One region of the Bacillus sp. 179-C3.3 HS genome, then DNA from elsewhere that is predicted to be linked to it. Evidence: predicted binding sites of a transcription regulator. Region 1 holds the regulator's gene; the other holds the start of a gene.
The links. Region 1 encodes NrdR, which represses ribonucleotide reductase genes. Its sites were predicted from a motif close to AACACNATATATNGTGTT; they were not measured.

Region 1 (3,420 bases):
GGGTTATTCATGTAGAGTCGTTGATTTGGTGAAGTTTGTTGGCTCACAGATGAAGGAGTTATCTGCTGTTTGAAATGAGGAAGACCAACCTTTGTCAAGAAATGAGAGAAAATCCCACTAAAATCACAGCTTGCAAAATAGGTCTAAACAAAGTATACTGATTTTCGTGAACTTCTTGTTCGCAGACTCATTCGGGTATACTTAAAGGGTTAGGACCTCTTAGGACTAACTTTCCCCCGTGGTATATGTCCGGTCCGGCTGCATAGAACTTCACTCTTTCATTCTTGTTTAAGGGGGGTCCATGATGGAAACAATCGGACGTCACGTTATCTCCGAGCTATGGGGATGCGACTGTGATAAACTGAACGACATGGATTTTATTGAAAAAACATTTGTAAATGCAGCTTTGAAATCAGGAGCTGAAGTAAGAGAGGTTGCGTTTCATAAATTTGCACCTCAAGGCGTAAGTGGGGTTGTCATTATTTCTGAATCTCATTTGACAATTCACAGCTTTCCTGAACATGGTTATGCGAGCATAGATGTCTATACTTGCGGCGACCTAGATCCGAATATTGCAGCTGACTATATCGGTGATGAATTAGGTGCTGAAACAAGAGAAAACATCGAAATTCCTCGAGGCATGGGACCTGTTCAAGTCAAACAGGCAGAAGCCAAAGCACTATAAACATAAAAAAGATGACAATGGGAGCTGGCCAAAAGCATTGAATGCCTTTGTGTTATGCTCCTTTTTATATTTGTTCCAAACACAAAATCAAATATTTCCCACCTTCTCTATACTTTTGTTCTAGGAAAACAAAGGTTTTTTTTATAAAATGAAGAAGAGGAGTCACAACAAAGGGGATACGTGTATGACTTTAGGACAAAAGTTGAAACGATACATGTCAAATCATACGGAAACGTCTGACCATCATCCAGTGTCGGAGTTGAAAAGCCGTTACTACAAATCGACAAATTCACACGTTTTTCAAGCCGTGGAAGCGGTGCTTTCTCAAAATGAACGATATCAAGTGACATCTGTTTCAGCAGAACGAGGTGAAATAAGTGCCAACATACGAAAGCCTAAAAAAGCCTTTCTCGTGGCGACGATCATTTCAATTCGACCTTTTGAAACAGCTGTTGATTTTAATGTAACAACAGAAACGGCTCTACCAACTGACTTTGGTTATAGTCAAAAAAACGTTCTGGTATTATATGAAGAACTGGATAAACAACTTCCAAGAATAGATCGGAGCTGATGAAATGAAGTGTCCCACATGTCAGCACCTTGGAACAAGGGTGCTTGATTCAAGACCAGTAGATGAAGGAAAATCCATCCGTCGTAGAAGAGAGTGTGAAAGTTGCCAATATCGCTTTACGACATTTGAGAAATTAGAACAATTGCCACTCATTGTCGTGAAAAAAGAAGGCATACGAGAGGAATTTAGTAGGGAAAAAATGCTAAGAGGACTTATCAAAGCCTGCGAAAAGCGTCCTGTCTCCTTAAAACAGCTAGAAGATGTCTGTTTTAACATCGAAAAAGAGCTGCGTAATCAAGGCATGTCAGAAGTGAAAAGCGAGCTTGTCGGTGAAATGGTGATGGACGAGCTGGCGAAAATTGATGAAGTGTCCTACGTTCGATTCGCCTCAGTGTATCGTCAATTTAAAGATATCAATGTGTTTATTGATGAATTAAAAGACTTATTAAAAAAAGAACGTTAAAAAGAGCTTGAGATTCTTCATGCTCTTTTTCCTACGTAAAGCGTAAAACATCAAAAGAGTGTACAATGGAAAGTATCGCACGTAAGGGAGGATCAGCATATGACAGAGCATTGGAAGGAAGTGCTAGCCGTCGATCCGTATGTCGTCAAAAGCGCTTCATTGCTCGGAGACATCGATAGACAGCTTATCACTCTTTTATATCAACCGCTCATAGGCATGTCCGCTTTTAGCTTATATATGACGCTTTGGGGGGAACTGGAACAGAACCGTATGTGGGGGAAGCCCGCACCTCATCGGCAACTCATGGTGATGCTTCAAACGAATTTAAATGATATTTTTGAAGAACGTTTAAAGCTCGAAGCCATTGGCTTACTTCGCACATATGAACAGGAAACGGAAGAGGGCAGACTGTTTACATATGAGCTCGTGCCGCCACTTAGACCAGATGAGTTTTTCCAAGATGGCATGCTAAATGTCCTTTTGTACCACCGCGTGGAGAAAGCCAAATATAGTCAGCTTCGTGATTATTTTTCTTATCCAAGTGTTCCTGCCGAAGCAAAGAACATTTCGCGCTCATTTGAAGACGTATTTCACGTACTGCAACCAGGTGAACGGAAAATGACGGAAGAAATTAATCAAGAATCATCGCTGGAAGATGGCTATGAATATGTGACAGTGGGATCTAGTCAGTCTGCACCTCTTTCAGATCAGTCCTTTGACTTTGATCTGTTATTGGCTGGGATGTCTGACATGATGATCCCAAGAAAAGCGCTCACCAAACAGGTGAAAGAGACAATCAAGAAATTAGCGGTCGTATATGGCATTACACCATTACAAATGCAAAACCTTGTTGCAGGTGCCTGTGGACCGGATCAGATGATCTCAACAGAGGATTTAAGAAAAGCAGCGCGGGATTGGTATCAAATCGAATACAGCGGTGACCAGCCGAAGCTGATTGATCAAAAACAGCCAAGACATTTACGTCATGATGATTTGCAGGGTGAAGCAAACACACCTGATGCCAAATTGATTGAAAAACTCAACCACATTTCGCCTAGAGAATTTCTAAAGGATATGGCAGATGGCGTTGAGCCGACCTACGCCGACTTAAGAATTATTGAAGAAATTATGCTTGAACAAAAGCTAGAGCCTGGCGTCATGAATGTCCTCATTTACTATACACTGCTCAAAACAGATATGAAGCTGTCAAAAACATATATGCAAAAAATTGCTGCACACTGGGTCAGAAAGAAAATTAAGACCGTGGCAGCCGCAATGAAGATTGCCAAAGAAGAGAACAGGCAAATGACAGAATGGGCACAGCAGAAGAAACAGCGCACATCCTATGGAACGAAACATGTCATTCGCGAAGAAAAATTGCCTGAATGGATGAAAGAAACTGAAACGAAAAAGCAACCATCAATTGATCAAGCAAATGATCTATCAACAGAAGATCTCGAACGAGAGAAAGAAAAATTGTTAGATCAATTTAAAAATATGAAGAAATACAATGCACATTAATGCGAGGTGAGAAAGAGATGAAACCGATCGGCCATTCATTTGAACAGCTAAAAGGACGAGTGGATTTTCGAGAGAGATATAATCAAATTAAAGAAAGTGTGTTATCCGATGGATACGTACAAGCCTTCTTGAAGGACCATCAAGATGAGATTGATGAAGACATGATCAATCGAAGCTTGA
Region 2 (3,420 bases), on a different contig from region 1:
GCGCATTCATCAAAGAATTGATATGATGTTAGATGAGGGCTTAGTTGAGGAAGTTAAAGCGCTGTATCAATCTGGTTTGAAGGACTGTCAGTCTGTTCAAGCGATAGGCTATAAAGAATTGTATGCCTATTTTGAAGGTGATTGTACACTTGATGAAGCCATCGAGCAATTAAAGCAAAATTCCCGTAGATATGCGAAGCGTCAGCTGACGTGGTTTCGTAATAAAATGGATGTCACTTGGTTTGATATGACACCACCTTGCCACTTTTCTGACAAAAAAGTTGAAATTTTCGCATATATAGCAGGAAAGCTTGGACTTAAAGCGAAACTGTAGTTATCAGAATCAAGGAGGACGAAACATGAAACCGATTAATATTCAGGACCAATTTTTGAATCAAATTCGCAAAGACAATACATTTGTCACTGTATTCTTACTGAATGGTTTTCAATTACGTGGTCAAGTGAAAGGATTTGACAACTTCACAGTGCTGCTTGAAACAGAAGGAAAGCAGCAACTGATCTATAAACATGCCATTTCAACATTTGCCCCTCAAAAAAATGTGAATTTAGAATTAGAATAACGTCATCGTATAACCAATAGCCCCATGTATCTGAGAATAAACCGGCCAAAACCCGCTACGTTTTTTGTCAGAACAGAGGGGCTCTTTTGTGTGCAATGAAACTTTTCAGCTCATAATACGTATCATTCCATATGTGCGATTTGAAAAGTGAGGGATCCTAATGGAAAATGCAGAGATCGAATTAAGAAGAATCAAGGTCATGGTCTTATTGATAGGCATCATTGTATTATTTGGCGCGTGCTCCGTCTCAAATATTGAAACGATGTATGAACAGCATGATAGTCAATCCGATGAAGAAAATGGGTATGCTGTGGAAGGGATTTTGCAATCATCCATTCAGCTAAAAAATAATCATTTTGCTGTCGTGAGAGACAATGAAGTACTCATTTATCGATTTGATGAAAAAGAAGATGAGCTCATTCCTGTCACAAAGAAATACATAGATGAGTGGGACGGAGAGTTCGAGGAGTAGGCACGTAAATTTACAAATGAATGTGAAGTCGCTACACTATAGACATGTATCAGACATCTAGATAGTAAAGGATGAGTATATGAAACATAAAATTAAAATCAATCACTGGGAGCAAACGTGTGAAGACGATTCTTGTTTTGAATACGGAACAAGTGTGTCAGTGAATGGCAAAGAATTAGTACGAGAGGCTTCAATCGTCTCAGCGCTTGAAGCTGTGCTGAAAGAATTAGGTGTTGAAGTCGAAATATCAGAAGTGTCAGAAGATTTACAGTGCACGGCCTACAAAAAATAAAACAAAAAGTCTAGTCTACTAAGCGATTTTTTTTCGTGTTATGATAGATTTCAGTTTCAGTTAAATAGGGAGTAGGGCAGATCGATGTTTGGATGCTGCTCTGCTCTATTTATTTGAATGTACGAGTTCGGCTACGGTTGTTCAGTCGGGTTGGTTGATTTTTTTCGTTCCGAACATCTATATGTTGTGTTTTCAAAAAACATAGTATACTATATATGGTGATCGAAGAGATCGACAATAATAAAAACTAGGTCGTGATGGAATTGATTCAAATCGTATTCGATTCAAAAACAGGAAATGTTCAACGCTTTTTGGACAAGACCCCTTTTACAGACAAGCAAAAACTGACTGGAGAAGAGTTTTTGGATACGCCGTTTATTCTTGTTACTTACACAACAGGATTTGGACAAGTCCCTAGTACTACTCAGTCTTTTTTAGAAAAAAATGCACACCTTTTATTAGGTGTGGCAGTGAGTGGAAACAAAATATGGGGAGATAATTATGCCAAAAGCGCCGATACGATTTCTAAACAATATCAAGTTCCTATTTTGCACACCTTTGAATTAAGCGGCACAAAACGGGATGTTGAATTGTTTACACAGGAGGTAGAAAGAATTGTCACAAAATCAGGTTCCAAAGTGGATACAATTAAATAATGAGATCATGATTCAAAAAGAAGGGAAGTTTCAGTTCGATAAGGACAAAGAAGCTGTACATAGTTACTTCGTAGATTATATTAATCAAAATACAGTCTTCTTTCACAATTTAGAAGAGAAGATTGATTACTTAATAGAAAACGACTACTATGAGGAAGAATTTTTAAGACAATACAGCATGGCTGACATTAAAGAGGTATTTGAAGCTGCCTATGCGAAGAAGTTTCGATTCCCATCATTTATGAGTGCGTTTAAGTTTTACAACGATTATGCACTGAAAACAAATGATAAAAAGAAAATTCTTGAACGCTATGAAGATCGTATTTCCGTTGTCGCTCTTTTCTTCGCTGGTGGAGACAAGGAGAAGGCACTTGAGTTTGTAGAATTAATGATCAATCAAGAATATCAGCCAAGTACCCCAACATTCTTAAATGCTGGTCGTAAAAGACGCGGTGAACTCGTCAGCTGCTTCTTGCTTGAAGTGAATGACTCATTAAACGATATTTCAAGAGCAATTGATATTTCTATGCAACTATCAAAACTAGGCGGAGGCGTCAGCTTGAACCTTTCTAAGCTTCGTGCAAAAGGTGAAGCGATCAAAGATGTAGAAAACGCGACAAAAGGTGTCGTAGGCGTGATGAAGCTTCTTGATAATGCATTTAGATACGCAGATCAAATGGGACAAAGACAAGGATCTGGTAGTGCCTACTTGAACATTTTCCACAGAGATATTAATGATTTCTTAGATACGAAAAAAATCTCGGCTGACGAAGATGTACGTGTGAAGACACTTTCAATTGGTGTTGTCATCCCAGATAAATTTATCGAGCTTGCAAGAGAAGATAAAACAGCTTACACATTCTATCCGCACACAGTCTATAAAGCATATGGACAGCACCTAGATGAGATGGACATGGAAGAAATGTATGACGAGCTCGTTGAAAATCCGAAAGTCAAAAAAGAAAAAGTCAGCCCGAGAAAGCTTCTAGAAAAATTAGCTGTGCTTCGCTCTGAATCAGGTTATCCGTATATCATGTTCCAGGATAATGTAAATAGAGAACACGCACTTAACCATATTTCACGTGTCAAATTCTCAAACCTGTGTTCAGAAGTACTTCAAGCTTCAGAAGTATCGTCTTACACTGACTATGATCAAGATGATGAGATCGGATTAGATATTTCTTGTAACCTTGGTTCATTAAATATCATGAACGTCATGAAAAATAAATCCATTGAAAAAACAGTAAAGCTTGCAACAGATTCATTAACACTTGTTTCTGACACAACAGATATTCGCAATGCACCGGCCGTTAGAAAAGCCAACAAAGCGATGAAGTCGATTGGACTTGGCGCGATGAACCTTCACGGTTATTTAGCGCAAAATCAAATCGCATATGAAAGTGAAGAAGCAAGAGATTT

Region 2: the regulator NrdR is predicted to act here: its motif matches at 1,551-1,568, upstream of nrdI (class Ib ribonucleoside-diphosphate reductase assembly flavoprotein NrdI).

Annotation. Positions count from the first base shown of each region.
Region 1 is NZ_JBFEFT010000003.1:169,432-172,851, forward strand. Features, by position in the region: gene AB1K80_RS03915 (glyceraldehyde-3-phosphate dehydrogenase) at 1-73, shown strand, start outside; gene speD (adenosylmethionine decarboxylase) at 305-685, shown strand; gene AB1K80_RS03925 (cytosolic protein) at 870-1,256, shown strand; gene nrdR (transcriptional regulator NrdR) at 1,261-1,719, shown strand; gene AB1K80_RS03935 (replication initiation and membrane attachment family protein) at 1,819-3,240, shown strand; gene dnaI (primosomal protein DnaI) at 3,258-3,420, shown strand, end outside.
Region 2 is NZ_JBFEFT010000005.1:30,421-33,840, forward strand. Features, by position in the region: gene miaA (tRNA (adenosine(37)-N6)-dimethylallyltransferase MiaA) at 1-334, shown strand, start outside; gene hfq (RNA chaperone Hfq) at 360-581, shown strand; gene AB1K80_RS05030 (hypothetical protein) at 742-1,053, shown strand; gene AB1K80_RS05035 (hypothetical protein) at 1,133-1,345, shown strand; gene nrdI (class Ib ribonucleoside-diphosphate reductase assembly flavoprotein NrdI) at 1,609-2,001, shown strand; gene nrdE (class 1b ribonucleoside-diphosphate reductase subunit alpha) at 1,961-3,420, shown strand, end outside.